Regions from separate parts of the Pseudoalteromonas sp. GW168-MNA-CIBAN-0100 genome, predicted to be linked through region 2. Evidence: predicted binding sites of a transcription regulator. Region 2 holds the regulator's gene; the other holds the start of a gene.
What was found. The regulator sigma-54, encoded in region 2, starts transcription at its own class of promoters, with help from an activator protein. The targets are predictions, from matches to a motif close to GTTGGCACGNNNNTNGNNT.

Region 1 (16,295 bases), on a different contig from region 2:
AAATCTTCCCTAAAACTCCCCTCTTCAATCATTGTTTCTAGGTTACGATGCGTGGCTGCAATAACGCGTACATCAGCTTGGATAGCCTTTGTACCACCAACACGTTCGTAACTTCGCTCTTGCAATACTCGCAGCAACTTAACTTGCATTTGCAGTGGCATATCGCCTATTTCATCTAAAAATAGCGTCCCGCCTTGAGCTAGTTCAAACCGCCCTTTACGAGCCGATATAGCACCAGTAAACGCGCCTTTTTCGTGGCCAAATAGTTCACTTTCGAGCAGTTCTGCCGGTATAGCACCACAGTTAACTGGTACAAACGGTCCATTAATACGCTTTGAAAGCAGGTGTACATTACGGGCAACCACTTCTTTACCTGTGCCTGATTCGCCTAAAATTAAAACATTAGCGTCGGTTTTTGCCACTTGTTCAATTAAAAAGCGAACATCTTTTACGGCATCTGTTTCACCAACTAGCCCATCAAAAATTTTATGCGGTTTAGTATGCTTATGCTCATTAGGCAGCATACGCTGATACTGCTGGCAATCGTGAAGTAACTGAGTTGTCACTTCGTGATTAAATGGCTCGCAAATAAGCCCCACCACATTAGCTATACTTAATAGTGGTTTTAGCGTTTCGCCAATTAATAAAAACGGTAATGTTGGATAGCGTTTAATTAAGCTTTCGTGGTCAAGTGATTGCAACGCTCCTAAAATAATCATGCATTCTTGCTGCTGATATTTTTTGCATTCTTGTTCAAAGCAGTCTTCGCTTAATAGTTGAGCAGCTTCACCAATAAAGCCAAGTGAAGCATTTAATCCTATTGCGCGGTTGTTATTATTATCTAAAATCAAGATCATATTTAGCGAGCCGTACTTTCACTAATTTGTATAATTAGTTAAATTGTAAGCCAGTTCAGCATGGATGCAAGTGGTAGCGGCAGTTTTTTGACATAAACGCCAAAAAACAGGCGGGCTAGTTAAGTCAATCATACTTAATAGTTAATCATTAAGTATGAGTTGTAGTTTTAACTTAGTTATTACTCAGCGATTACTTAACGATTACCTAAATACAACTTAGCCTTAAAAATTAATTTACTCGGCAATAAAAATGCTATTGTTAGTAAATAAACTCAATTATAAATTTAAGTTGAAGTTACAAATGCCGATACATAGATAAGTGAAAATGCTTGGCATTAATATTGCTTTGTTCTTATAAAAGTATAAAAGCTTTATTGATTTTTTATATAAGTTTTTATAATCGCTTTCACATAATTTTATCGTTTTAAATTTTAGGATTTTCCCATGGCTCATGTCTCAGTAAAAAAATACGGTCAAGTTCGTGCCAGTAGTATTGCCGAAATGGCTCCTTACGAACAAATAAACCTTATATTCAGTAATATTATCGGTCGCTTAGCAGCAACAAAAGGGTTTATTGAGCGCAAAGAAATACAAAAAAAAGGTGAAAACATTTCAGCCTGTGTTTTATTATTTGGTGCCCTACAAGACGCACTTAATTTAGAAGTAGAACAAGACCCTAGTATTTCTAACAATTTATTGGCACTTTACGATTACTGCCAACGCCGTTTAACGCAAGCTAACTTAAACAACGATATTGAAGCCATTATTGAAGTATCAAGTATTGTTAAAGAAATTAAAGAAGGCTGGGATAACATTCCGCTAGATCAACGAAACCCTGCGGTTTAATTTAAATTATGGACTCGCAAACATCTTCAGAGCCACTAACTAACTACTCTGAGCTCATACAAACGTTGCTTAGTAAAATTGAAGTGTTAGTAAATGATAATAATGCAGACGAAACTCAGCCTTTTTTAGACACTTTAAATACTAAACTAAAGCAATGGTGCGAAAGTAGTGAAGGTCCAAGCGCAGAGCAATTAGAATTAATTCAGTTTCGTATAAATACTATTTTAGTAAAAGCAAATAGTGCAAAAAACGAATCATCTAAAGCTATTATTAAACATAAAAAGTCTGGTAAGGCCATTAAAGCTTATAAAAACACCTAGTAAACAGACCTAATAAACGACCTTTATTCTAACTAAATACATGGCTATAGCTTACTATTTGAATCAAAGAATAATACACAAAAAACCGCTAAATTTAAACTTAGCGGTTTTTTATTGATTCGTAATACCTTTAACTCAGCTCTTAATTTGATTGCCTAACTACGCCTGGCATGTTCTCTAATTGAGCTTGGACATAGCTGCTGGTGTTATTAAGGCTCGCTACTAATAAATCCATCGCATTATACTGAGCATATAGTCGAGATGATAGCGACTCCATTTTACTGGCAAGGCTCACGCGCTGATCATCTAAATCATCAAGTTGGTTCGTTTTACTGTCGATTCGATTTTGAATAATGCCGTCAGAATCTGTATAAAAGCTCATTAGCTCATCAAACGACTGTGCAAAGCCATCATCGTCATCACCTACAAAAAACTGCTGCACTAAATTTACATTAGCGTCTATTTGCTCGTCGAGTGTTTCTGTATTTAGGGTTAAAACACCGTAGCGGTCTGTTTCTACACCTAATTGCGAAAGTGATAATGAGTTACCATCTCCTAAATCAACTGACTCAGTGATTTCACTACGTAACTTTGACATAACACCACGAAGTAGTGAGTCACCAGCCATAACACCTACACCATCAGTACTAGACGCACCTAAATTTTTACTAAGTTCAAGCAGATCATTGTAACTTTCAATAAAATTCTCTAGCCCAGATTTTATATTATTGTTATTTTCGGTAACCGATATATCACTAATATCGTCATCAACATCATGTAATTTTTTAGCTGTTATATCCACGCCATCAATTACATTACTAAATTCATTAGTATTACTTGATACAGTTAGCGTGCCATCAATCGTTATTTGTGCGTTTTGCGCAGCGTTTACTTCAGTAAGGTTAGTAGTGTGATTGGCTGGGTCTGCGTCTGACACATCATAAGCTAACCGAGATAGGCCACCTGTATCAGTATTATTACCGTCATCGTCTTGTACGGTTATTGTAATTGCGTTGTCTTCGCCAGTTTCTTTACTAGTAAGCACTAAATGCTGGCCGGTATCACTGGTAACTATAGTGGCGGTAACAGAGTCATTACTATCACTGCCAGTAAAAGGTCCGTTATTAATTTGGTCTCGTAAATCTTCTAAGGTGTTTGTAGCCGATAAAACCGTAGAAAAACTATTTGCGCCAGAGCCTATCGTGATTACACCTGCACCTATTGCCTCGTCTGATGCAAATGCGGGGGATGACAATTTATGCGCTTGCGCTAATGCATCTACTTTTACATTGTAACTACCAGGCTGAGCATCTTTATCTGAACTAATTGATATAAAATCATCGTTGCCAGATGCAGTTCGCTTTTGATAGTTATCACTATCGCCCAATGCTTCCATTGATGTTTGCACTTTTTCAAGTGCTGACTTTAGTGCGCCTACAGCTGAAATATCAGTTGTTAACTTGCCTTCTCTTGTATTTAATCGAGCTTCAGCAGGTGCTTGTTCTGCATTTACTAGTGCATCAACAATATCTGATACTGCTAACCCAGAACCTAAACCAGTAAACGAAATAGCCATACTTCACCTCTTCAATACTTAAAAATAAACCAGCTAACTTTTATAAGTTAACACTTATAGGTGCTTACTAAACTGTTTGATCAATCAAAATACCAGCAGATTCAGACAGTTTAGAAACTAGGCTTAATACTTCCTCAGAAGGATATTGCTTAATTACTTCGCCACTGTTTTTATCAAGCACTTTAATTACATCGCGACCTGAATCTTCATCAACTTTAAATTGTAAACTGCGATTCATTTCACCCATAAAATCCTGCAATTGTTGCGCCATTTGTTCTAGTTGTTCGCGCTCTAACGGCTGAGCTTTTTCATCTTGATTATTATTGTTGTATTGGTTTTGCTGTAATTTTTGTTGATTTTGTGCATCCACCTGCTTTACATCATCAATTGCTCGCTCAGTTAAAGTTTGAGCAGCTTGTCCTACTTGCTTATCATCACCAGCAACGGAGGTCGGTAATGTTGTAATTTCTGCGTTTGAAGTAATTGTATTCATAACAGATTCCTATTTTTCACTTAATTAAACTAGCAATAGCTTAGTTTATATTCTTAAACCACAAAAGGAGGTAGCTAAAGCCACCTCCTTTTTTTATAAAACTAATACTGACTTTATGTACTAGCTAGTAAGCTACTACTTTAACTTATTAACCTAATAAGCTAAGTGCTGCTTGCGGTAACTGGTTGGCTTGCGATAAAATTGACGTACCCGCTTGTTGCAATATTTGGTTTTTCGTCATTTCTGCAGTTTCAGTCGCAAAATCAGTGTCTTGAATACGACTACGCGAAGCCGACACGTTTTCTTCAATGTTAGCTAAATTACTTATAGTGTAGTCAAAGCGATTTTGAATTGCACCTAGACTAGCTCTCTGCGAATCAATATCAGCTAAAGCACCATCTATAATATCTAAAGCATTTTGAGCACCAGTAGCTGTACCTAAGTCAACAGAGCTTACATTTACACTGTCTGAAACTTGTGCAGCTGTAGTTGTATCAGCGGTAGCGTCGGCAGTCACTGCAAATGACTCTGTAGAATTAAGCTTTATTGAGCCACCAATAGTTGCAGCTGCAGCAGTTGTCAATGCTGTAGTAGCATTCAGAGTTTTACCATCATGTTCAACACCTTGTATAGTCGCAGTAGCACCTGTCATACCAAGAATTTCAATGTCTTTGCCACTTTCATCTGTTAGTACCAATCCTAATGTATCATCAACAGTAGCGGTTACTCCGTGTGTACCAGATTTTTCATTTATAGCAGTTGCAAGCGAGGCATAATCCGACGTAGAAGAAGTTGTTGCAGATATAGTTGATCCATTAAGAGAGAATGAAGTTGCTCCAGCCGCTGATAGCCCTGATATTGATGCCACTGTTCTCGCATCTGCGCTTACACCTGTACTTGATGTTTTAGCGTTTATATTAGTTGCTAAACTATCAGCTTCGACACCTGCCGTTGTATCAAATGCTGTCGCCAAACCATCTTTGCCTGTAATGGAAATAGCACCAGTTACAGCGCCTACACCATTAGCAGGACCAGCTACTGCAGCACCTAAACCAGAGCCACCTAAAAGAACTTGATTAGTGCCAATATCACTAGCTGCAATACTACCTAAGCTCATCGAAATAGTCTCATTAGCATTAGCGCCAACTTGAAAACTTTTAGTACCAAAAGTACCATCTAAAAGATTTTGAGAGCCAAATGATGTTGTATCTGAAATACGTGTCAATTCAGTTTGCAAAGCACTAACTTCCTTTTGTAAAGCTTCTCTATCTGAATCTGAGTTTGAGCCATTAGCCGATTGTAATGCAAGCTCTCTCATACGTTGCAATATATCCGTTGATGCTGACATTGCACCTTCAGCAGTTTGTGCCATTGATATGCCATCGTTCGCATTTCGTTGTGCTACACCCAAACCATTTACTTGTGATGTTAAACGGTTTGAAATTTGCAGGCCTGCCGCATCATCTTTTGCACTATTTATACGCATACCTGATGATAAACGCTCCATTGACGTTGCTAGGTCAGAGCCTGATTGCGATAGGTTACGCTGAGCGTTTAATGAAGATACATTTGTGTTTACTGAAATCATAATAAAACTCCTGATTACTTTCGTAATATTGCTGTTTTGATTTAACCAAGAGCTGTCACAATTATATGTTCAAGCTCCGTACTGATTAAGTTAACGGCAGTCTGAAGAATTACTTTAATATTTTTTTTATTTTTTTATACTTCGCTTAACAATTCAAAAAGCTTTGGTAAAGTTTCAGGCTTAACATGCACATAATCGCTGTGGTATTTCAAGTTACTAACACCATTGTCATTCGTAAGCTTGTATACATCCAAGAATGTAATTTCACTTTTCTTACACTGTAAATAAAGCAGATGATTAAAATGATAAACTAAATTTTTGAACTCCTCCGCTTGCTCTTTTGTTAGCCCTTCGAAAACTAAGGGATGCGGTGAAGGAACACCATATATAATGAGTGAATATTCTCTAAGGCTTGCTGCATTATTAAGTATAGTTATGTATTTTTCCAACATATCATCAATAATAGAGAGCGGGTTTTTATTATATTTAACACTGTATTTTAAAACTCCTTCATTTATTCTACAGTCAATCTCACCAAACCCAAGTGCTAAGGTACTTCCTTTGGGCAAATTGCTCAACAGAACATTTAGGCTAGCCTTGCATTTATGTTCATCACTTTTAGTGAAGTGGAATATTTTAGCGCCAGTAATAAAAAGAGACTTTATTTTGTGCTTTTCATTTTCGTGTTCAACTGTAATACCATTTGCTGAAAAACCATGGCTTTCAGAAATAAAATAAATAGTGGGTAATTCATTAGCCTCATAGACTTGTCGGTTTGTGTGCCTATATCGGTATAAATACTTGAGTAAGTTATGAAACACTCGATGGTTTTTCAAATTTATGTTCTCTGAATTTATCTGATGGATCATTTCACTCAAAGCGAGCGCTTCTAGCCCTTCATCATCATTATCGGAAAGCCAAAACAAAATAGCTTTCCCTATCAATAGCTCACATAACTGAAAGTCATTTAGCTGATGATTTATCAAACCTAAATCGGCGAACTCCAGAGCATCTTGATAACGGTGTAAAAACATAAAGTTATTAAATATATGAAAATATATGATTGACTGGCTTGGATCTAATTCTAAAACTTTTAATTGTACATTAAGGGCTAATTCAAATAGTCCTCGTTCGCTGAATAGCACTCCTAAATTTAAATAGTACTCTGCTTTACTTGGTTCACATAAGACTGCCTTGTTGTAATTCTTTTCCGCGCTAATGTAGTTGCCTAGTTTACGTTGTACGTTTGCTAGATTATTTAACGCGTCGCCATAAGCATTATCAATATTAATTGCTTTTAAATAAGTACTTTCAGCTAATTTCAATTGACCTATATCACTATAAACATTGGCTAAATTGTTAACACTCGCAGCATGCTGTGGATTCTTAGCTATAACTTTATTAAATAATTCGATAGCTTCATCAAACCTTTTCATTCCATGAAGTGTAAGTGCCATTAATTGTAAAGCATCAAATAGTTTAGGATTTTTTTTTAATACTTTTTTTAAAATTTCACTCGCCAAATCAAAATCTTCTTGCTTATAAAGTATAGCAGCCTTATTTAGCTTTTCTTTAATCCCCATAACTTCTCCATATAAAAAAGAAGGCTCTATATTGGAGCCTTCTTCTCACATCAAATAATAAACTAAACTCTAACCACCTAATAAGCTAATTGCAGCTTGTGGTATTTGGTTAGCTTGAGAAAGAATTGAAGTACCGGCCTGTTGTAATATCTGATTTTTTGTCATTTGTGCTGTTTCAGTAGCAAAATCAGTATCTTGGATTCTACTACGCGACGCTGATACATTTTCTTGAATATTTGCAAGATTACTAATTGTATGGCCAAATCTGTTTTGAATTGCACCTAAGCTAGCTCGTTGAGAGTCTATTTGTGAAAGAGCTCCGTCAATAATATCCAGCGCATCTTGCGCCCCTTTTGTTGTTCCTAAATTAATAGTACCAACGTCAACGCTCGCGGATACTTGTGCCCCTGTAGGCTCGATTAAAGCATTAGCACTAGCAACTGCAAATGATTCAGTAGAATTCAATTTAATAGAACCAGAGACTGTTGCTGAGCTAGCTGCAGCCAACACAGTGGCACTCGCTGTTTTACCGTCATGCTCAACGGCGCGAATAGATGCTGTAGCACCAGTTAATGATCCAATTGTAATGTCTTTTCCACTTTCATCGGTCAATACAAGACCTAACGTTTCATCAACAGTAGCTGTAACGCCATGCGCACCTGATTTTTCATTTACAGCTTCTGCAATAGAAATATAATCAGTCTGACTAGATGTTGTTGCTGTAATTGATGATCCATTCAATGTAAACGAAGTAGCTCCAGATGCACTTAATGTATCTATTGCGACTACGGTTCTTGCATCTGCTGTTACGCCTGTATCCGTAGTCTTTGAGTTAATTAAGGTAGCGAGAGTATCTGCTCCATCGTTTGCTGTAGTGGCAAATGCTTTAGCTTGCCCGTCTTTACCTGTTATAGTTACAGCTGGGCTTAATGTAGTTACTCCATTATTACCAGTACCAGTAACAGCAGCACCTAAACCGGTCCCTGCTAGAGTTAATTGATTTGTTCCTATATCAGTGGATGCAATACTACTTAAGCTCATTGAAATAGTCTCATTTGCATTAGCACCAACTTGAAAGCTTTTAGTCCCAAACGAGCCATCTAATAGCTTTTGAGAACCAAATGATGTTGTATCTGAGATACGAGTTAACTCGGTTTGTAAAGCGCTTACCTCTTTCTGCAACGCTTCTCTATCAGAATCTGAATTAGAACCATTCGCAGATTGCAATGCCAGTTCTCGCATACGTTGTAATATATCAGTCGAAGCTTGCATTGCACCTTCAGCCGTTTGCGCCATTGAAATACCATCATTAGCATTTCTCTGAGCAACTGCTAGTCCATTTACCTGTGAGGTTAAGCGGTTTGAAATTTGTAGGCCGGCGGCATCATCTTTTGCGCTATTAATACGCATACCTGATGACAAACGCTCCATCGAAGTTGCTAAGCCTTCGCCAGATTTAGTTAAGTTACGTTGTGCGTTTAGTGACGACACATTAGTATTTACTGTTAATGCCATTTTACCATCTCCTAGGTTTAAACAGAGTGTGGTTCAACACGATTTAACAGGAACCACTGTTCGATAATTTCTTACAATAAGAAAAGCATTTACTGTGCCAACTTTAATTTGTTTTTAAGTGGTTGTTATTAAATGAAAATATATAATTTGTTGAATTGTAAATAAAGAGTGAAGTTGTTTAGAAGGAAGTGACATTTTTTTGCCGCAAAGTATTGCCGCTTTAAAGTGGGTAAAGCGGCAAGGTATTTCTGCTTATAACTTGCTTATAAGTAATCGAATAATGAAAGGTTAGTTAAACGGCCAAAAGTAGCTTGCGATGCTTGCAGTGCAGTTTCTTGTTTGGTTAGTTCGCTAATAGCTTCTGCCATATCAACTTCAACTAAGTTAGAGCGATTACTTTTATTTTGAATATCGAGCGCTAAGTTTGAATCGCTTACTCTTTCAAGTGCATTCATACGCCCACCTAAACTTGCTTGGGTAAATACTACTTGCTCACTCGCGTTTTGTAATTGCACTAAGCCATCAGCAAGTACTTGCTGAAAGCCTTCACCTTCAAGTGTGCCATCGTTAAGGCCGGTAATAAGTGTCTGTAGTGTATTAAGTACGTTTTCTTTGCCCGGTTTTTCAAGGCTAAAATCGAGTTGACCAGGTGCTGTGCCTTCAAATTCAATCGTCATACCAGCGTATTCAATTGTATCATCGTTAACTTCGCCAGTTACTGCGGGGGTTAGTGCTGCGCCGTCTCGGTATATTTCGTAGGTTTGTGGGTCTGTTGCTGTAGCACCTGAGCTTACTAATACACTATATGTATTTGCAGTTGCTAGAGCTGTAGGGTCTGCGTTGTAATTTGCTTGATGAAACTTATCAAACTCAGCTTGGCCGTCAACATATACACTTGCCGCTGTAATAGAGCCTGAAACACTTGCCGTGTTAGATTCTACATTTAATCGCGCGTTAGTTTTTTCAAACGTATCAAAGCCGTTATCACTCGCTTTAATTGATACACCTTCAGCTATAGTTATCTGGTGCTGGCCCTGGTCGCCATTATAGGTGTACTCACCCGCTGCAGAATCAAACTGATACGGCTGCGTGCTGTCTTGGTATCCTGAAAATATGAATTTTCCGTCTTCTGATCGGGTGTTCATTAAATTAGCTAACGTTTGTTGAATGCCACTAAGCTCTGATGCAATCGATTTTAAATCGTCTTTGGTGTAAACACCATTACCAGCCTGAATAGTGAGCTCTTGCGCTTGTTGTATATTACTATTTATGCTTTGTAATACGCTTTCTTCAGTTTCTAGCCTGCCGGTAAGCTGGTCGATATTTTTAGTGTATTGCTCATTCGTTTGTATTTTATTTGAATACAGCATAGCTTGCGAAATAGCAGCTGGCGCTTCTGAGGTGGTTAAATACTTTTCACCTGTTGTTACTCGCTCTTGAGCATTTGCAACACCTTGTTGGTTGTCGAGTATTTTATTTATGTTGTTTTGGTACATTAAATTATTTGATAAACGCATAATTACCTCGCCGCATTTAATAAGGTGTCAAAAATTTCTTGAGCTGCTGCTAAAACTTGTGCTGATGCTGAATATGATTGCTGAAAACGCAGTAAATTTGCAGCCTCTTCATCAAGGTTCACACCCGATAACGACTCGTACCATGCCTCAGATTGCTGTGCTAGAGCATCAAATGCAGCCCCACTTGTGATTGCTTGGCCAGTTATAACACCTATATCACTCACTAATCCTGAATAAGCTTGGTTGAACGTTTTATGGTTGTCGGCCGTTGCTGTTGTTTCTACATTTAAACGGACTAACTCACCATTTTGTAAATCAGCTAATTTTAAACCATTACGGTTATCATCAAAGCCGCCTTCGTTAAACTCAAGTGTAAAAGTGTCGCCTGTTGCTGGTGTACCTTCTATATCAAAATCGAATCCGTAGGTATCAAATGGAGCACCCGCTTGCGATAACATGCCTTTTGCAGGAGGCGTAATAGTAAAAGTATTCGTTCCGCTATTATCTGTAATTTGATATTCGTTAGCATTACCTGTTTTAACAAGCGTTATTTCGCCATTCGTTAAGCTTGGTGTTGAAGTAAATCCACCGGAGGTAACACTTGTTACTTCTCCCGCTGAAATAGTAGCGGTGCCTATATTATTTAAATCGTTAGCAGTACGGATTGGCGATGCTAGTGCTAAATCTTCTGCGCGCCCTGTTGCAAGTGTAATACTTGAAGCAGCATCTGAATTAAGCTTTATTTGAAATTGATCGCCTTCAACACCTGCCCCAGATACATTTACTTGAAGACCAAATGATTCTCCGGTAGTAATAGTCGATGAATCAATAACACCTGTCGATATATCAGCAAGTGAAGGCTGCCCTAACGGATCGCCTTTGTTATCTATAGGCTGAATACTTACTTCATTAGCATTAGCTGTATAAGTAATAATAAAGTCACTGGCAGGAAGTTCACTGCCCTTACCTGGCTCTACCGTTGCAGTCATACCGGCAGTACCTGTGTTAGCTTGATACGCATAAGCGCCAACGGTAGGAATATTAAAAATATTACCCCCTAGCTGACCTGTTGCATCCATACCCAATTTGTTTTGTTCGTTAAATGCATCAGCTATCGCTAAGCCCATTTGACCAATTTGGTTTTGCGCAGGGACTAATATGTCATCTCTAAAAGCAAGTAAGCCGCCAATTTTGCCTTTAAGCTTACTTACATCAACTTCAAGCGGCACAGCTTTGCCACCATTAACGTCAAGCGTGAATTCTTTAAAATTAGGATCGGGGTCGCCTGTCATCGAAAATAAGTTAAATGCACCATTTTGCATAACAACCGCTTCACCTGTGCCCATAAAAACGAGTTTTTCGCCATTTGGACCATCAAGCGTTTCTATGTCTATTAGCTCTGATAAGTCGCGTATTGCTTTATCGCGTTCGTTATAGGTAGAGCTTGCATCTGCGGCATTATTAGTACCATTAACTGCTGCAATATTTTGATTTAGCGTACTAATACTTTGAATGAGTGAGTTTGCTTCATCTGAAAATATTTCGAGCTGCTCGTTCACTACACTTTTTTGATCAAGCACGATGCCTGAAAGCCTATCCATTTGATCAATTAAGCTTTGCGCATCTGTCATTACTAATGAGCGGGCAACGGTAGATGACGGTTGATTTAGCGCTTCTTGCACGTTATTAAATAAAGAGTTAATACCAGTTGATAGATTATTCGACTCTTCAGAAAAAATAGTATCAACTCTATTTGCCTCAGTAATAAACTGATCGAAAAACGATTTATTAGAGGTGTCACGATTTAGCTGTGACTGAGCAAACTCGTTGAGTAATCTATATGTTTCACCTCGCCCCACTTGGTTATCAACCATAGTGGTAAATTCAGTACGCTCACGTACGTAACCTACGGTATTAACATTGGCGATATTTTTACTTGTCGTTTGCAGTAGCTCCGAGCTTGCTCTAACCCCAGAACTGGCAATGTTTAATAAATTAAACGACATGTTACTCTACTCCTTGGCGGATCACGTTTGCCGCAATGTCTTTTAACTGACTGCTATTGAGCACTTTTTTTATTTTGCTGGCATAATTTGGATCGGTTGCATAACCTGCTTTTTGTAATGAATCTAAAAAGTCGTTTGGTTTTGCTGTATTTTGTAATGCTTCTTTGTAGCGTGGGTTTTGCGTTAAAAAATCAACGAAGTCGTTCACGCTATCTTTAATTGAATCGTAGGCTCTAAAGCTGGCTTGTTTTTTAACGGGTGTGCCTTGTTCAAACTCAAGCGTTACTTTGCTTGCTTTATCGCCTTCCCAGCTTTTATCTGACTTAATATTAAATAAGTTATTTGAGCTGCCACCGTCACTTTTATTAATAATGTGTTTACCCCAACCGGTTTCAAGTGCCGCTTGAGCAACCATTACCGCTGGGTTTAAACCAATTTTTTGCGCTGCAGTTTTAGCGTGTTCCCACACTGAACTTACAAACTCTTCTGCATTTTTAAATGTTGGGCTATCGGTTTTAGACTCTGCAGTATTAACCTTAGGCTCAGCAATATCGGCTTTAGTACTCTTAACGATAAGATCGGATTGCTTATTTTTTTGCTCATGAGGAAGAGCGGATCCGACTTGCGTATCGCTAAAAATATCGTTGGTTGTTCTAAGTACAGAGCCTGGCATAAAGTTTTTAGACTCAGGCGATAACTGCTGAACAATTAAATCGGCAAGGCCTAACGAGCCATTTGATGAAAGCTCTGTTGAAAGTTGCTGATCGTGCATTTCTTCAAAAAACTTTACGCCACTTGAATTAAATGGACTGTCTTTATCTTCAAATGCTTCGTTAGCTTTGCGCATTCCTTTGAGCAACATTTGCGTAAAAATAGCTTCAAATTGTGCGGCCGCTTTTTTGAGCGCAGCTTTGGAAGCATCAGTTGATGCATCGCCACTCGTTAAGGCTTCTTTACGAAGTGAATCTAAGTTGCCTAAATCAAAAAAGTTTTGTTTATCGAGGTGATTAGTTTCCATCGGCTTTTTGACACAAAATGAATAATGCAGTTAAAAATGCAAAAATTGAGCCACTACCGATAAAACAAGGAAGATAAAAATAATAAACTTAAGTTGCTGTAAATAAAAGAGCTCTAGATCTTTGTTTAATAGATATAGAGCTTTGAGTGACACGTTACTTGCTTGAGTTTTTAAATAACGATCAACTGACCATTAATTGCGCCCGCTTCTTTTAACGCTTCTAAAATAGCCATTAAGTCACCAGGCGCTGCGCCTACTTCGTTAATTGCGCGAACTAAATCGTCAAGACTTACCCCTGGGTTAAATACAAAAGCACGAGAGTCGTCTTGGTTCACATCAATAATGCTTTGCTGTGTGACAACTGTATCACCGTTTGCTAGCGGATTTGGCTGCACTACATTTTGCTGCTCAGCAATGGTGACTGTTAAACCGCCATGGGTCACTGCAGCAGGCTGTAGGGTTACATTTTTACCAATAACAATAGTACCTGTACGCGAGTTAACTATAATTTTAGCGGCCATGTCAGCTGGCTTAAATTCTAAGTTTTCGAGTGTTGATAAGTACGATACACGCTGGGATGCATCGCGTGGTGCTATGACACGAATAGAAACAGAATCAATTGCCTGCGCACTATTTGGGCCAACTAAGTCATTAATTGTTTTTTCTAGGCGTTTTGCCGTTGTAAAGTCTGGGCGGTTTAAGTTGAAGGTAATGTAATCGCCTTGCATAAACGGGCTTTCTACGGTGCGTTCAACTGTTGCGCCATTGGGAATTCGTCCAACTGTAGGAGTATTAATTACGACTCTACTTCCATCAAGGCCCTCTACGCCTAGGCCTCCCACAATTAAACTACCTTGTGCAATTGCATACACGTTACCGTCTACACCCTTTAAAAAAGTTTGTAGTAAAGTACCACCACGTAAACTGCCTGCACTACCAATGGAAGAAACCGTAATATCTATTGTTTGCCCGGGCTTTCTAAATGCGGGTAATTCTGCATGCACAGCAACAGCGGCAACATTTTTAATTTTAGGACTTTGAGTTGAAGGTAGCGTAATACCAAAGCTGTTCAACATGCCTCTAAAACTTTGTTGTGTATATGAGTTTTGCTCGCCAGTGCCTGGTAAACCAACCACTAAGCCATAACCAACTAATTGGTTAGAGCGTACGCCTTCAACCATAGACACATCTTTTATGCGCTCAGCACTGGCAGTAAACTGCCAACCTAATAACACAACTAAACATAAAGCTTTAAGGCTATTCATGTTGTTACCCTCTAAAATGGAAACAGCGAACTGCTAAAGAAACGTGTAAGCCAACCAGGACTTTGCGCTTCTTGCGTTTGCCCTTTACCTGAGTATTGAATACGTGCATTAGCAATACGATTTGATTCAACCGTATTATCGGCGCTTACGTCTTGAGGGCGTACTAGCCCTTCTAAACGAATAAACTCTTCGCCGGTATTAAGCGTTAGCCATTTTTCGCCGCGTATAACTAAATTACCGTTAGGTAAAACGCGCATTACATTAACCGAAATATCGCCCACTAAGCTGTTTGATTGGTTTGATTTTGAATCGCCTGTAAACGACGAATCACTGCCAATACCAAACTGAATACTATCGCCACCTATATTTACAGGTAGACCACCTAATCCAATAACGGGGTCTAAGCTTGCGTCGGTTTCTTTGTCTGTTTCTGTTTTAGCGGCTTTTGTTGCTTGAGTAGACTCTTGCAATTTAACCGTAATTATATCGCCAGTACGTAGCGCTTTTTTATCAGAATATAAGTCGTTTGATGTATGAGTATTAAACAATGAACCTGTGGCTACCAGCGGCTCTAAAATAGGCTCGGGGTACATAGGTGCGTAGTAAGGGTCGTCCTGCACTACTTCACTATTTTGCGTAGACATACAGCCACTTAAAAATAATGTGCCCGCTGTAAATAAAATAATATTACGCATAATTCCCCCTACTCTATTAAAGCTGTTGATTGATATAACTCATCATTTCGTCAACGGCCGAAATTACTTTTGAGTTCATTTCGTAAATACGCTGAGTTTCTATTAGATTTACTAGCTCTTCAGTTACATTTACGTTTGAAGTTTCGAGTGAGCCTTGAATAATGCTACCTAACCCTTCAACACCCGGGTTACCTTGTACCGGCGCACCACTTACAGCGGTTTCGGTATAAAGATTTTGACCGATTGGCTCAAGACCCGACGGATTAATAAAGTCACTAATAGTCAGCTGACCAATGACCACGTTATCGGCTTGACCTGCAACACGCACAGATACTTCGCCGTCTTGCGAAACCGTAATTGATTGCGCATCATCAGGTACATTCATTTCTGGCTGAATAACATAACCAGCGCCCGATGTTACAATTCGGCCATCGCCATCAGTAGTAAACTGACCGTTGCGCGAGTAAGCAATATTGCCATCTGGTTGCAGTACTTCAAAAAAACCTTCACCAGAAATCATCCAATCTAGTGAGTTTTCGGTGGTCAACATGTTGCCTTGCGTAAACTCTTTTTGGTTAGCTACAACTTTAGCACCCGCACCTAGCATTAGGCCCGATGGCATTTCGGTATCTTGCGATGAACGACCACCTGGTTGATTAATATTTTGATAAAGTAAATCTTCAAATATAGCGCGGCTTTTTTTGTAACCTACAGTACTCGCATTCGCTAAGTTATTTGAGATAACCGATATATCGGTTTGTTGAGCGTCTAGCCCAGTTTTACTGATCCACAATGCTGGATTCATAATCGTGTCCTCATTTTAAAGTTAAACTATGCGTAATAACTGATCTTGACGCTCGTCAATTTCTTCAGCTGTTTTCATTAATTTCACTTGTAATTCAAATTGGCGCTGGTGGCTTATCATGTCGACCATTTCGTGAACAGGGTTCACATTTGACATTTCAAGCGAACCACTTAAAACTTTTACATTGGCAGAGGTATCTACTGTTACATTT
Region 2 (16,295 bases):
GCTTACCATTTACTGGTTTAAGTGTATTTTTTGAAGGTAGCTTTTTGGCTATTGACGACAGTAAAGTACAAGATTACCAAGTAGGTGTAGCATGGGAACTTATTGATAACCTAGCAGTAGATGTTGCTGTTAAAGCAGGTTACCGCTCTATGGTATTAGAACTTGATGATGTAGATGATATTACTACTGATATTGATGCATCTGGCCCATTTGCGGGTATTCAGGTTCATTTTTAATTAGTATTTTCTAATTAAACAAAGCGTGGCATATTATTTTATTGCGTGCCACGCTAAATCAAACTCTCCCTCTAGCGCATTATTAATCAACTGCTTATAGACCTTATTGACAGGGAAATTAATGAGTTTAGATAGCTCGTCACCTGTTTGCGTAAACTTGTAATAGCTTAATACCAAATCACTACTCTTTGCTTTTAACGTTACCTTTTGCGATAAAAATGAAAGGGTAAGTTCTTGTCCCGCTTTAAGCACTGCAGATTCAATTTCTTTTCTATACAGTAAATTAAGATCCATGAGCGTTAAAATATCAGGAAAGCTAATACCCGTTTTTCCTAAATTTAAAGATACTTTATTTCCTTTTCGTAGCAAATCAAACAAGGACGGTTTTTTGTAAAAGCCGAGTAATATAAAGTGGCTGTCGTCTTTTTCGTTATAGCCTGAGAGCGACACACATTTTTGCAAAGAGTCTGCTTCTCGCTGTGTCATATGCTTTAAAGTTTGTAGGCTTTTAATTGAAAACGTACCAGGATTGAGTGTTTCTCCTGTTAAAATTTTTGCCCATAAAATTTGCATTGATTCATTAGAAGTATCTTCACACAGAGCTATAAAATGCTCTACCCAATCAACATCGGGCTGTTTACTACTTGCTACATCAGGGCAAAACCCCATAGCCATTGCTAAAATTGATTCTATATTTTGTTGTTGTTTAATAAGTAATAAATCTTGGCGTTTTTGAGCGCGAGCTAAAACAGAGTTTTCACTGTTGATATGATAAAGCGGCTTAATTTGGCCCTTAATATCGTAACTTTGCTCGTTAGTGGGTAGTACACCGTTACTACCTACTTTTGTTATAGGGTAACCAAGTAAGGATTCGATGATGTTGGCAAGATTAATTCTCGCCTGTGCTGTTTTGACTGTCATGACTGTGCATTATCCTTTGTGGATCACTAAGCTGTGCAACAGTTTGAAGGTTATTTAACCCCAGTGAAACTGTATTACTGAGTACGTACTCGCTTAAAATTGCAGTGTAACCAGATATTAAAGGAGCAGTTGTTTGACCTTTAATATTACATATTAACGTAACTATACCGTTTTGCTCGCTAAGGTTAAAAGTGCCTCTAATAATATGTTCAGCATTTAAAAGTATGTTGAAGCTGACTTTATTTTGGCTTACCGAAGTTATGATCATTTCACCATATCCCCATTTTCCTTTCCAAGACTGATGAGCCCCTAGGCCAGAACTGGGTTCGCCCAAAGTAAAACGTATGCTGGGGTCTACTTTTTCCCATGGAGACCATTTTTGCCATTGGCTAAAGTCGGTGATAAGCGGCTTTATTACTTTAAGATTGGCATTAATTTCGATTGTTTTATTTACACTATAACTTTGAGGCAGTATTAGCCCTACCAGTGCCAATACTAATAGTAATAACAGTACGCATTTGATTAATATTTTTAATGGTTTAATAAGCACACCTTTTATTAGTTTTTCAAGTTGAAATACAACAACTTTTTATTAATCGACTATAGTATGAATTAGATTATAAACCAAAAATAATTTATTGATTGCTACTTAGGAGAGCGAATGTCGTCAGATCAAAACGATTTTTTATTTTTTGAACAAGATTTTGAAGACGATGCTGTTGTTGAGCAGACTAAGTTTTGGGATATTTTAATTGTTGATGACGAACCTGAGATTCATTCTGTAACAAAATTAGCTTTGTCTGGCGTTGAGTTTTTAGGGGCAGGCTTGCGATTTCACGATGCTTATTCGGGTGCAGAAGCAATAGAAGTGCTAGCTAAAAATAAAAATATTTCGGTTATTTTTTTAGACGTTGTTATGGAAACTGACGATGCCGGTTTGCAGGTTGTAAAAAGGGTGCGTGACGAATTAAATAATCAACATGTAAGAATTATTTTAAGAACAGGGCAAGCAGGTATTACACCAGAAGAAAAAGTAATACGAGAATACGACATAAATGACTATAAAACGAAAACAGAGCTGACTCGTTCTAAGTTAGTAACTTCGCTTATAACCGCTATTCGCTCATACGAGCAGGTATGTCAGCTTGAATATCAAAGTGATGCAATGAACACGATTGTTTCAGCATCAAAGTCTATTTTAGGACTTACTGATGTTAAGCAATTATGCAAAGAAATCATCAAGCACATGAGTATTATTTTAAAATGTTCACCTAGAGGGCTTGTTTGCAGTAAGTTAGATGGCGATGATTTTATTCAGGTCTTAGGTGGTTGCGGGCATTACGAAAGCTATTTTGGTAAAAAATTAATTAATGTTGATAGCAAAGTATTTGAACAAGTTGAGTCGTGTTTTGGTTTGTCAAAGCACCAACACATAGACTCAAGTTCAACATTTATATTAAAAAGTAAGCATCGAAAAGCGGCTTTATATATAGAGTGCGACCACATTCCCTTACAAGCACAGCTACAATTTGCTGAAATTTTCTTAACTAATGTAAGTGTAGCACTTGATAACATAAGGTTATTTGTAAAGTTAAGAGATGCTGCTTATAAAGATGTGCTTACTGGTATTTCAAATCGTACTAACTTTATTGAGCGTGTGGTGAGTTATCAAAAGCCACACGTGAACGATCATGTATTTGTATTACTTGATGTAGTTAATTTTGCAGATATTAATAACGGCTTAGGGCAAGAGGTCGGCAATAAAGTATTAATTGGCATTGTGCAAAGGTTAAGAGAAAATTACCCAACAGCTAAATTACTATCACGTATTGGCGCTGATGTTTTTGGTTTTATTATTCGCCAAGACGAATTTGACTTAAAAAAATTGAATGAGCAATTAGGTATTTCATTTTACGCAGAAGAACATTTACTCCCTATCGATTTTAGAGTGGGCTTATGCCAACAACAAGACTTTCAAAGTAGCGGTATTGATACACTGAAAGTTGCTTATATTGCACTTGACCAAGCTAAAAAAGCAAAGCATAAAGAAGGCGTTTATTACAATATTGATATGCAAGATAAGATGGCTTGGCGGATAGGGATTATTAGGCAGTTACGTCATGACTTTGCTCGAAATAAATTAGAGGTATGGTACCAACCTCAACTTGCACTAGATGACTTATCACTAATTGGATGTGAGGCATTATTACGCTGGCCGGCAAGTGATGGCGTGTATATATCACCGGCTGTGTTTGTGCCACTTGCAGAGGATGCGGGCTTAATTGTTGATATAGGGCAGTGGGTATTAGAACAAGCTTGCCAACAGCAAAAGCGCCTAGAAAATATGGGCACAGAAATTTGTATTGCAGTTAATGTGTCTGTTCCACAGTTTAAAGTAAAAGGTTATGCGCAAACTGTTAAAAATACATTGTTAAAATATGGTGTTAAGCCAAAAAACATAGAATTAGAAATCACCGAGAGCGTAGTAATGGATGAGCTGGAAACGGTTATTAGTACGCTAAGTGAGCTAAAAGAACTCGGAATGGAAGTTGCTATTGATGACTTTGGTACTGGTTTTTCGTCGCTGAGTTACATTCAAAGTTTACCTTTGGATCGGTTGAAAATAGATCGTGCATTTATTAAAGATTTACCAAATGACGACACTGGCGCTATTGCTGCCTTAGTTATATCACTTGGTGCTAAGTTGGGCTTAAAAACAATTGCTGAAGGGGTCGAAACACAAGAGCAAGCCCAGTTCTTAAAAAATTTAGGATGCGATGAAGTACAAGGTTTTATGTATGCTAAACCCATGCCTGAAAATGAATTAATAGAATTTATAAATAAACGCTAAAAAGATTAACTTATTATTTAAGCTAATGAACGATTTAGAATTTAAGGCGCGATATGCTTTGACTACTTTGTATATATAAACAATTTAGTAGGGTATAATTCGCGCCTTTTGTTATTCTACGGCCACAATTATGAGCACACTCAAAGCTAAGCGCGCCTTATTTTCATACCCTAAATACTGGGCTGAATGTTATGGCACCGCGCCATTTTTACCAACTACACGTGAAGAAATGGATGCACTTGGCTGGGATAGCTGCGACATAATAATAATTAGTGGCGACGCGTACGTCGATCATCCTAGTTTTGGTATGGCGGTAATTGGCCGTGTACTTGAAGCGCAAGGCTTTAGAGTAGGTATTATTGCCCAGCCAGCATGGGACTCTAAAGATGCATTTATGGAACTAGGCAGACCGAATTTATTTTTTGGTGTAACAGCTGGCAACATGGATTCGATGATCAATCGCTATACAGCTGAAAAGCGTATGCGCTACGATGATGCTTACACGCCAGATAACGTAGGTGGTAAACGTCCAGATCGCGCCGTAATGATTTACTCGCAAAAATGCCGTGAAGCATACAAAGGTATCCCAATTGTTATTGGCGGTATTGAAGCGAGTCTTCGTCGTATAGCTCATTATGATTACTGGCAAGAAAAAGTACGTCGTAGTATTTTGTTTGATGCAAAAGCTGATATTTTAATTTACGGTAACGCAGAGCGTCCGTTAGTTGAAGTTGCACACCGTATTGCCGCAGGCGAAACAATGGATACTATTCAAGATATTCGCGGCACGGCTGTTATCAGAAAAGAACCTTTACCAGGTTGGCGTGGAAGTGACTCCACCTCTATAGATAAAATTGGTAAAATCGACCCTATTCCAAATCCATACGGCGCTGATGATGTTGGCTGTAGTAAATCTGAATTTAAACAAGCGGGTATAGACTTAAAGGCAGAAGCTGCAAAACCGATTATGGTTCAGCCTGCGCGACCTAAGCCATGGGAAAAAACTTACGTTAAGTTACCTGCTTATGAGCAAGTAAGTGTTAACAAACCTTTATACGCCCACGCTTCGCGTATTCTACATCAAGAAACAAATCCTGGTTGTGCAAGAGCACTGTTTCAGCGACACGGCGATCGTTCTATTTGGGTAAACCCGCCAGCATACCCATTAGAAACACATGAGATGGATGCTGTGTTTGGTTTACCGTATCAGCGTATTCCTCACCCAAGTTACGGCGACTCTAAAATTCCTGCTTACGACATGATAAAAACGTCAGTTAATATTATGCGCGGTTGTTTTGGTGGTTGTTCGTTTTGCTCAATTACGGAGCATGAAGGGCGTATTATTCAAAGCCGTTCGCAAGAATCAATTATTGAAGAAATTGAACAGATTAGAGATAAGGTACCCGGTTTTACTGGTGTTATCTCTGATTTAGGTGGCCCAACGGCAAATATGTATAAACTGCGTTGTACTAGCAAAAAGGCAGAAAGTACCTGTAGACGTTTATCATGTGTGTATCCTGAAATTTGTAAGCATATGGATACAGATCATACGCCAACAATAGACTTATACAAAAAAGCACGTGAAGTTAAGGGTATCAAAAAGGTATTGATTGCTTCTGGTGTTCGTTACGACTTAGCTGTACGCGACCCGCGTTACGTTAAAGAATTAGTAACGCATCATGTAGGTGGCTACTTAAAAATAGCGCCAGAGCATACAGAAGATGGTCCATTATCAAAAATGATGAAACCAGGTATGGGGGCGTACGATCAATTTAAAGAATTATTTGATAAGTACTCTAAAGAAGCCGGTAAAAAGCAGTATTTAATTCCTTACTTTATATCTGCTCACCCAGGGACAAAAGATGAAGACATGGTAAACATGGCGTTATGGCTTAAATCGAATGACTTTAAGCTTGATCAGGTACAAAATTTTTACCCGTCACCTATGGCTAATGCGACGACTATTTACCACACAGAAATGAACTCTTTACGTAATATAAAAAACAATACAGAAGTTGTTCCAGTACCTAAAGGTGCTCGTCAACGTAGATTACATAAAGCTATTTTACGCTACCATGATGCAGCAGGTTGGCCGATGATACGTGAAGCACTGCGTAAAATGGGTAAAGCTAATTTAATTGGTAAAGGGCCTAACTGTTTAGTGCCTGAAGAAGGGCGTGATGAAAAAGCAGGTAAAGGTGGCAGTAAAGGCGGACGTCCGGCACTAACGCGACATACCGGTTTTAGCCAATTTAAAAAGGCAAACACTAAACCAAAAGTAGGCGGTAATCGTCAAAGTACACGTTAGTGATTCAATCTATTAATAACTAGGGCGTGTTGATCTTTGGTGGGTGAATTTGCAGCAGTATGTTTGGTTTTTAGGCAAGGCGGAGCCTATGTAGTGTGGTTATTCCCCATGAATAGGCGATAACGCAGCATAAATACCAAACATGCGCTGCCCTTTGGGTTCTTTCTAGGGACGATTAACTCTTTGTTGCTCGGTTTTTACTTAGCCCACTAGGTTACAAACCTCGCGCCGCGATTTAATCGCCCCTAGATTGAACAAATTTCAATCCACAAAGATCAACACGCCCTAGTAGATTAGTTTAATTACGCTAAGGGTTTTTAAGCCCTTTTCATGCGTAAATTAAGTAAACCTTGCTCTTTATTATCTATATTATTGTAGGTGATAAAGAGCGAGCTTTTAGAAACCCCTCTTGAGATAGCACGTATTTAGTGTCTATATACTTGCAGTTAGTTTTTTCTTAAAACGTTGATGATAACCACAAACGTAATTTAAGTGACCATAACGGCTGAATGCCTGTTAGCCCTTGCGTCATTTTATTATCTTTTAAGATTATATAAGATGGCGTGACTTGCCCTTGCCAATCGGCAAATATCTCACCGTGTTGATCGTTGACAGTGATAAAACTGTAGCCATGATCATTTAGATACTCATGTATTTTTTGATCCGAACCTGATTTTATTGCGATGCTCACTACAGGGTAGTTATTCTCGTTCGCGAGTTTGTTTATGGCAGGGGAGGTAATACTACAAATAGGGCACCAAGTTCCCCAAAAATAGACAAGTGTTGGTTTATCTTGGCTCATTGCTGCTAAATCAATGTTTTGCCCTTTATAATCTATTAATTGTAATTGAGGATTTGCTGGCATAACAGGTTGTCGCCACCAATTTACAGCGTTATAAATTACGAAAAATATGAGACCATATATCAACACACTTTTTAATATTGATAGGCCTTTTTGTTTTGGCGTTTTTTTAGGTGTGTCTTTTTTATTTTTGGTATCCGTTGTCATAGTTGCAGCTTTACCCTAAGTGTTTTTTACTTTAGTTATTTGCAAAAGTTTCTAATTTAAACCAGCAACCAAGTAGCAGTACCTAAAAAGGCGAATATACCCACAATATCTGTCACCGTGGTTAGCACCACACTCCCTGCAAGTGCTGGGTCTATATTCATTCTTTTAAGAATAATAGGGATACTCGCACCAGCAACACCTGCCACCACTAAGTTCATAAACATAGCGAAGGCGAGTACGCCACCAAGCATAAAGTCCCACTGCCATAGGGCAATAACACCTGCAATTAACAACGACCACAAAACACCGTTTAACGCGCCAATAGCAAGCTCTTTCATCATCAAGAAACGTTGGTTTGTTTGATTTATATGACCTACCGCAATACCACGAATAACAAGCGTTAATGATTGGCTACCTGCAACACCGCCCATAGAAGGGACAATACCGTTAAGTACAGCTAAAATAGGTAAAACATCTAAAGTGCCTTCAAAAAAGCTAGCTACAAAAGCAGCTGCAAGTGCAGTTAGTAAGTTGACACCTAACCAAACTGAGCGTTTTTTAGAGCTTTTTAGTACTGGCGCAAAGGTATCTTCTTCATCATCAAGGCCGGCTAAGCCCAATAAACTATGCTCAGCATCTTCGCGGATTACGTCAACGATGTCATCGATAGTGACACGACCAAGGAGCTGATCGTTATCATCAACTACGGGGGCCGATATCCAATTATGACGTTCAAATAATTGCGCGACTTCACTTTCATCCATAGAGATTGGAATGGATTCACAATCTTCATCCATTAAATCGCGAACAATTTTTTCTGGCGGGTTAGTTAATAATGTACTTAGCGATAAAGCGCCTATAAAGCAGTTATGCTTATCAACAACGTACAAGTCATCGGTACCTTCTGGCAACTCACCGCGTAGCCTAATATACCTAAGTACAACATCGAGCGTAACGTCAGGGCGAATGGTCACCGTATCGGTGTTCATTAGCGCGCCAGCAGAACGCTCTTGATACGAAAGTGCTTGTGTTGCACGTTCACGGTCTTGAATGTCCATCGCGCTAACAACGTCTTTATAAACGGTGTCTGGCAGACTACGTAATACTTCACCTAAGTCATCGTGGCCCATATCTTCTGTTGCGGCTGCAATGTGCTTAGGTTCCATTTGGGCAATAATGCCTAAACGAACATCTTCTGATAGTTCTTCAAGAACATCGCCTTGCACATCAGGATCAACCAACTGCCAAAGGAGTCGGCGAATTTTATGCGGTGATGATTCTAATAATAATGCGGTATCACAAGGAGCTGTTTTTGCGAGCATGCGCCTAACTTGAACAAATTGACCACTATTGAGTGACTTAGTCACCTGTTTTAGTTGCTGTAGTGGGTAATCTTGTTCAAAAGCTTCAGGCATTGGCGTCCTTTATAAATTTTTATATTATTTTATGGGGAGAGGTGAGTTAACTGGCGTCACTAACCGTATTTATTTTATATATCTGTTTTAGTTGGGGCATTAGTAATGCGAGCATTATTTTTATAACTGTTTATTCTTGTTCATTAAAACGTTGTGCTATTAATTCTCCAACAGCATGTAAAGCTTGCTCAGAATCGGGGCCTTTGCATACAACTTTTACTTCTTTGCCTTGGCTACTTTCAAGTAACATTAGTGCAAGTACGCTATCGCCTGCAGCTTCTTTGTCATCTTGAAATAATGTAATTGTCGCATCAAACTGCACAGCCAATTGGGCAAGCACGGTGGCTGCTCTGGCATGCAATCCTAATTTGTTTTTTATTAAAAAAGTGTCTTCACAATGCATAACTTACTCTACCTAAGCTGAACAGGTGATTATTCAGCTATATTATTTTTCTTGTTCGCGATGGCGAATTTTCACATTGGGATGTGTCATTGCAAAACTTTCACCGATAGTTTGCGCTAAATATACAGAGCGATGTTGTCCGCCTGTACACCCAATGGCAATGGTTAAATAACTGCGGTTATTTCGCTCTAAGTGCGGTAACCACGTTTGTACAAATGTTTGAATTTGCCATGTGAATTTTTGCACTATACTGTGATTGGCCAAATAATCTTTAACGGGTTGATCTAACCCATTTAAAGGTTTTAATTCAGGTTCCCAATGTGGATTTGGTAAAAAGCGTGCATCAAATACGTAATCTGCTTCTTTTGGTATGCCGTGTTTAAAACCAAACGATTCAAAAGTGACAATCAGTTGTTTATCTTTTTTACCTAAAATCTTTTCACGAATAGATTCAGCGAGTTGATGAACACTCAAATCAGTCGTGTCTATCATAAAGTCGGCGCGGGTGATTAATACATCAAGTAATTCTTTTTCTTTTTTGATGGCTAAATCAAGAGGCAACGAGTCAATTGATAGTGGGTGTAATCTACGAGTTTCAGAAAAACGTTTTATCAATGTTTGATCGTCGCTATCTAAATAAAATAACGTAGGGTTTGCAAAGCCTGGCAAGTATTCAAGAATATCGTTAAATTCATCTTGTTGTTTAGGGATGTTCCGTACATCAATGCTAACAGCAATTTTATCGTAGCTATCAGACACACTGCGAACTAATGAAGGAAGCAAGTTAACTGGAATATTATCTACGCAATAATAACCTAAATCTTCTACAATGCGTAAAGCAACCGACTTTCCAGAACCAGAACGGCCGCTTATGATAATTAACTCCATTTAACACCCTTTATAAAACTATGATTGATTGACAATAACTTGGTAAAGCTCAGTATCTGATTTTGCACTGCGTAACTGTTTACAAAAATCTTTGTTGTTTAGTTTATCAGCAATGGTTGCTAGAGTCTTTAAGTGCTGCTGGTTATCGCCATCTGGTACGATGAGTGCGACGAAAATATCAACAGGGCGATTATCGATTGCATCAAAATTTATTGGAGTTTCGCTAACGAGTACTAAAGCCAAAGGCTCTTCTGCACCGCTCATTCTTCCATGAGGAATGGCAATGCCACGCCCTATACCTGTACTACCCAATTTTTCTCTGCTCATTAAAGCATTAAGAATATCTTGTTGCGGTAAATACGGAAGTTTGTCGTGAGCAAGTTCGCTAATGAACTCTAAAATTCTTTTTTTGCTATTAAAAAGGACCGCAGCTTTGCTGCAGTCCTGGCATATAAGTGAGCTTAATTTCATCATATTAGTGTCGAGCAAGCTTCTCTTTGTGTTTAATTACTTGTCGATCGAGCTTGTCGATCAACGAGTCAATGGCGGCATACATATCTTGATGTTCTGTAGAGGCAAATAACTCAGCACCGCTTACGTGTATGGTGGCTTCTGCTTTTTGATTTAATTTTTCTACATCGAGAATGACATGAACATTATTAATATGATCAGAGTGTCTTTCTAGCTTCGCAAATTTGGTATTAATATAGTCTCTTAGTGAATCGGTTAATTCTACGTGACGACCAGTTAAGTTTAGTTGCATAAGCATTACCCTCTTTTTTTGCGTCTTAAATCAAACTTTTACGTTGATTTGACGGTGGAATAGCCAGAGATTCGCGGTATTTTGCGATTGTACGTCTCGCTACTTTAATTCCTTGCTCAGCCAATATATCCGCTATTTTGCTATCACTCAATGGTTTTGCTGAGTTTTCTGCTGCGATTAATTTTCGGATAAGCGCACGGATTGCTGTAGATGAACATTCACCACCGTTTTCGGTGCTTACATGGCTTGAGAAAAAGTATTTAAGCTCAAATATACCACGGGGTGTGTGCATATACTTTTGGGTTGTTACGCGCGAAATTGTTGATTCGTGCATTTCTACCATTTCAGCAACATCATTTAAAACCATTGGTTTCATGGCTTCAGGACCGTGTTCAAAAAAGCCTTGTTGTTGCTTAACAATACAATTTGTTACTTTTAATAGCGTGTCGTTTCTACTTTCTAAGCTTTTAATAAACCATTTAGCTTCTTGTAAATGCGAGCGAATAAACTGGCTGTCACCACTGGATTTTACAGTGCGAGACATTGCCGCGTATTGGCTATTAACACGAATTTTAGGCATGCTGTCTGGGTTTAACTCAACAACCCAGCGGCCTTTAATTTTTTTAACTGACACATCAGGAATAACATACTCAGATTCTTCTCTTACAATAGTATCTGCAGGTTTAGGGCTTAGAGTATGTATTAATGTCATTACTTCCTTAAGCTCTTCTTCTTTGAGCTTAGTTTTCTTCATTAATGTACGATAGTCACGAGCAGCTAATAAATCAATATGCTCGGTTAAAATCATTTTTGTTTCATTAATGTAAGGTGTTTCTTTATCAAACTGGTTAAGCTGAATACACAAACACTCTTGTAAACTACGTGCAGCAATACCAACAGGATCAAACAGTTGGATGCGTTTTAATACAGCTTCAATTTCATCAAGTTCGACTTCGTTATCATCTTCGTTTTCTTGATTAAAGCTTTCTAAAATCTCTTCGCAGCTTAGTGTTAAAATACCTGAATCATCGACGGCTTCTACAATCGCAATAGCAATAGCTTCGTCTGTAGGGCTAAATGGCGTTAGTTGTAACTGCCACATTAAATACTCATGGAGCGTTTCAGTAGAGGCGCCTTGGTATATTGATTCGTCTTCAGGCATCGGACCCGATGATGCTGCTGGGGCGGCACTCATGTACTCATCCCAACTAACATCCATAGCCATGTCGTCACTTAGCGTGTCTTTTGCAAGTGCTTCACCACTATCTTGTTCGTATTCACTTGGAGCATCATCGGCAGATGCGCTAACAGTTATGTCATCTGTATCTGCTTTTTGCTCGTTTTTACCTGCAGCGTCTTCTGAATAGTCTGCTTCTTCAACCTCTAATAGCGGGTTGCTGTCGAGAGCTTCTTGTATTTCTTGCTGGAGATCCAATGTACTGAGTTGCAACAAACGAATAGCTTGTTGCAGCTGTGGAGTCATTGTAAGTTGCTGGCCCATGCGCAGCTGTAGTGATTGCCTCATGTATCTCTAACAATCCTTTTATGTTGTTATAATTAATACTAGCAGATGCTTAAAGACATGGCGTAAATGTTACAGCCTAAATTGCTCGCCTAAGTAAACATCGCGTACTGTTTTATCATTTAATACGTGTTCTGGAGTACCTGATGCAATCAGCTCCCCATGAGAAACAATGTAGGCTTTTTCACAAACATCAAGGGTTTCTCTTACGTTATGATCGGTAATTAATACACCAATCCCACGATTTTTAAGATGTTCTATTATTTTCTTTATATCTAATACCGAAATCGGGTCAACACCTGCAAATGGTTCATCCAGTAATATAAATTTAGGATCTGCTGCCAGGGCACGTGCTATTTCAACACGACGACGTTCGCCTCCTGACAATGCCATACCTTGGCTATCACGAATGTGTTGTATGCTAAATTCATCTAATAATTTATCGAGAGTGTCTTCTCTAGCTTGTTTATTTAACTCTTTGCGCGTTTCTAAAATGGCCATTAAGTTTTGATAAACAGTCAGCTTTCTGAATATTGAAGACTCTTGCGGTAAGTAGCCAATGCCTAATCTAGCACGACTATGCATAGGTAAAAGAGTAATATCGTTATCGTCTATCGATATTTTACCTTTGTCGCTAGGTACAAGTCCTACTATCATATAAAACGTGGTGGTTTTACCTGCGCCGTTAGGGCCAAGTAAGCCAACAATACTGCCAGCTTTGACTTCAAGGCCGACGTTTTTTACAACTTCACGGCCTTTATAGCTCTTTGCTAATAGCTCTGCTTTTAATGTGCTCATGGTTGACCTTTGTCGCTTTTTTTACTTTTTTTAGTCTCGATTGGCACTAAAATTGTGTGAACGCGGTCAGTTGAGTTTTCATCTTTTTCGGCACTGATTAGCTGCTGCTCTATATCGTAGGTAATGCTTTTAGCATTTATTTTTTGTCCCGCTTGCGATACTTGTGCATTACCAACAAGCGTTAAAAAACGCTTAGATACATCATAACGTACTTCGTCAGCACTGGCGCTCATAGTCGTGCCATCTGATTGCTTTTCTTCAAAGTGCGCAGGGCTACCTGTAGCAATTAATAATTGTTTATTATCACCAAGTTCATCGCGTTTATGTACTTCTAAGCGGTCGGCTGTGATACGGCGGTTACCGTGAATAATTTCAACGTTTTTCTCAAAAATTCCGACATTAGCTTTTAATTGACCTTCTTGCTTATCGGCGCTTATTGAAATTTGATTTGCAGTCGGTTGCGTGTTTTGCTCTGCAGCACTACTATTAAATGCTAGTATAAGTGTAGGAATAATAAGTGATTTTAATATTTTATTGGTCATAATATATGGTTCGCGTATGGTTAATTAGTTTTATCACTTCGGTTTTTAAGTCGGCTTCTAGGCCTTTACCAGTGATTTTTAAATTGGGTCCAGTGATGATAACGGGTTGCTCCGAACGCATTGTTAATAGCTTTATATCTACCTGAATATTATCAGCATTGATTTTGTCTATCATGGCGTTATCGGTTAAGTTTTTGGCAACCACATTGCCTTCTAAAATTAATTGTTTGTCTTCGTATAATGTTGCTTCGTCTGCATTTATTTGCCACTTTTGCTTTTCGTTATATAAAGTAAAAATAGGTTTTTCAAAAAACGTAAAACCTAATTGTTGATATAGCTCCATTTTAGCCGCAGTGACTTTGTGGCTAATTTTACCTTGTTCGTCATAGGCTGTTTGTTTGAGTTCTATGGCTATGTAATCAGGCTTGGCAATAACTTCAGGCTCAGTCTGAGGCACAATATTTGTTTGTGTAAAATAAGGGTACCAAAGCCAAACCATACAGCTAATGAATAAAACGCTTAATATTATGCGCGCTGCATTCATGAACTAGTGCCTTGTGTAGTCAACGCTTTACCATTTTCAAGCATAAGTAAGTCTGTGAGCTCTCTTACTGCACCAAAGCCGCCAGGCATTTGCGTTACATAGTGTGATAAACGTTTAATAAGTGGATGGGCATCATTTACTGCAACAGCAAAGCCGACTAATTCCATAACGGGCATGTCAGGACCATCATCACCGATATAAGCAATTTGTTCATCGCTAAGGTTGAGTTTGTCCTTTAATTCTTGATAGGCAATGAGCTTATTTTCTTGGCCTTGATAAATATGCTGTACGGTTAAGCTGCTCATACGTTGTTGCACTATTTGTGAATGACGACCAGTAATTACAGCCACTTCAAAGCCACTGTTTATAAGCGCTTTAATGCCAAAACCATCTTTTGTATTAAATGCTTTTAGCTCTTCACCTTGATTACCAAGATAAATACGGCCATCAGAAAATACACCATCAATATCGCATATAAGTAGTTTTACTTTTTTAGCGCGTGCTTTTGCATCATCGCTCAGCGGTTGATAGAGTTCTTCAAATTGCATTTATAATACTCCTGCTTTTAATAGGTCTTGCATGTTTAATGCGCCAATAGGTTGGTTTTCCTCATTGACGACGATTAAGCCATTTATACGTTTGTTTTCCATAATATTAAGCGCTTCAGCAGCCAAAATATCTTGCGTAGCCGTAGTGCATGACTTAGTCATAACAACATCTATTTGTGTTGTATGAATATCAATTCTTTGTTCTAAAATACGACGCAAATCGCCATCGGTAAATAATCCCACGAGTTGCTGATTTTCACCAACAATGGCTGTCATGCCTAAACCTTTAGCAGACATTTCAATAAGGGCGTCTTTAACTGTTTGTGAAACGCTAATAATAGGTGTATTTGCGCCGCTGTGCATAACATCTTTTAAAGTAAGTAATAAGCGCTTGCCTAAACTACCACCTGGGTGAGATAGCGCGAAGTCATCAGCTGTAAAGCCGCGAGCTTCTAATAATGCAACCGCCATGGCATCGCCCATCGCAAGCGTTGCAGTGGTACTTGATGTAGGAGCTAGACCCAATGAACAGGCTTCTTTTTCTACTTTAATACACACATGTACATTAGCAAGGGTCGCCATGGTTGATTGCGTATTGCCAGTCATCGATATCATTTTGGCACCAAGTCGTTTTAAAACCGGAATTATATTTAAAACTTCGCTGGTCTCCCCTGAATTAGAAATAAGCATAACCACGTCATTTTTAGTGATCATACCTAAATCACCATGACTTGCTTCACCAGGGTGAACAAAAAATGCTGGACTGCCAGTGCTTGCAAGGGTTGCCGCTATTTTATTGCCAATATGACCTGACTTACCCATACCAATGACAATAATACGGCCTTCGCAGTCGTACATTAATTGGCACGCGTTATGAAAATTTTCATCTACATATTGTGCAATATCACTAAGTGCTTGGCGCTCAACATCTAAAACGCGAAGGCCTTGTTCAATAAAATTTAGCGTTGCCATAATTTATCCTACTTGACTAAAAATATACCCTTGGTAACCCAAAAATGCTATTAGCAATAAGCCGCCTTCTACTCTATTGATACGTTGGGTGCCTCTAAAGTTCAATGACATAATAATAAGAGCAAGTGTTGCACCAATCATAATTAATACGTCTCGGCTTACTAATGATGGGTCAATGGCAGAAGGGTTGATAATACCGGCAAGTGGTAATACCGCTAGAATATTAAATATGTTTGAGCCGACAATATTACCTAGTGCTAAATCATCTTCATTTTTAAGTACACCTGCAACCGAAGCGGCAAGTTCAGGCAAACTAGTACCGATGGCAATAATTGTTAAGCCAATGACTAAATCGCTTAGGCCAAAATATTTAGCAATATCGACAGCTGAACCTATTAAAAAGTGTGAACTAACAGGTAGGAGTATCATGCCGACAACTAACCAAAATACCGCTTTTTTTGTAGGTACATCGTTTGGTACATCGTCGCAGGCTTCTGACACAAATGGATCATCTTGGTTTTTTGCACGCATAGATACAATAATTAACCCACCGATGAATACGATAAAGCCAACCA

Region 1: a site for sigma-54 is predicted at 13,356-13,374, ahead of flgJ (flagellar assembly peptidoglycan hydrolase FlgJ). Genes of this name have one in related genera too.

The regions. Positions count from the first base shown of each region.
Region 1 is NZ_JBEOOL010000016.1:21,702-37,996, reverse strand. It holds gene AAEY62_RS11290 (sigma-54 dependent transcriptional regulator) at 1-857, opposite strand, end outside; gene fliS (flagellar export chaperone FliS) at 1,302-1,703, shown strand; gene AAEY62_RS11280 (hypothetical protein) at 1,712-2,023, shown strand; gene fliD (flagellar filament capping protein FliD) at 2,166-3,599, opposite strand; gene AAEY62_RS11270 (flagellar protein FlaG) at 3,667-4,092, opposite strand; gene AAEY62_RS11265 (flagellin) at 4,241-5,680, opposite strand; gene AAEY62_RS11260 (tetratricopeptide repeat protein) at 5,815-7,263, opposite strand; gene AAEY62_RS11255 (flagellin) at 7,333-8,778, opposite strand; gene flgL (flagellar hook-associated protein FlgL) at 9,042-10,295, opposite strand; gene flgK (flagellar hook-associated protein FlgK) at 10,298-12,301, opposite strand; gene flgJ (flagellar assembly peptidoglycan hydrolase FlgJ) at 12,303-13,319, opposite strand; gene AAEY62_RS11235 (flagellar basal body P-ring protein FlgI) at 13,490-14,584, opposite strand; gene flgH (flagellar basal body L-ring protein FlgH) at 14,596-15,279, opposite strand; gene flgG (flagellar basal-body rod protein FlgG) at 15,296-16,084, opposite strand; gene AAEY62_RS11220 (flagellar basal body rod protein FlgF) at 16,106-16,295, opposite strand, start outside.
Region 2 is NZ_JBEOOL010000005.1:7,248-23,542, forward strand. It holds gene AAEY62_RS03915 (TIGR04219 family outer membrane beta-barrel protein) at 1-236, shown strand, start outside; gene AAEY62_RS03920 (TIGR03899 family protein) at 270-1,157, opposite strand; gene AAEY62_RS03925 (SRPBCC family protein) at 1,126-1,707, opposite strand; gene AAEY62_RS03930 (bifunctional diguanylate cyclase/phosphodiesterase) at 1,819-4,008, shown strand; gene AAEY62_RS03935 (YgiQ family radical SAM protein) at 4,139-6,316, shown strand; gene AAEY62_RS03940 (protein disulfide oxidoreductase) at 6,774-7,325, opposite strand; gene mgtE (magnesium transporter) at 7,382-8,740, opposite strand; gene AAEY62_RS03950 (HPr family phosphocarrier protein) at 8,871-9,143, opposite strand; gene rapZ (RNase adapter RapZ) at 9,186-10,031, opposite strand; gene ptsN (PTS IIA-like nitrogen regulatory protein PtsN) at 10,050-10,502, opposite strand; gene hpf (ribosome hibernation promoting factor) at 10,507-10,794, opposite strand; gene AAEY62_RS03970 (RNA polymerase factor sigma-54) at 10,820-12,319, opposite strand; gene lptB (LPS export ABC transporter ATP-binding protein) at 12,389-13,114, opposite strand; gene lptA (lipopolysaccharide transport periplasmic protein LptA) at 13,111-13,656, opposite strand; gene lptC (LPS export ABC transporter periplasmic protein LptC) at 13,646-14,200, opposite strand; gene kdsC (3-deoxy-manno-octulosonate-8-phosphatase KdsC) at 14,197-14,748, opposite strand; gene AAEY62_RS03995 (KpsF/GutQ family sugar-phosphate isomerase) at 14,749-15,720, opposite strand; gene AAEY62_RS04000 (calcium/sodium antiporter) at 15,724-16,295, opposite strand, start outside.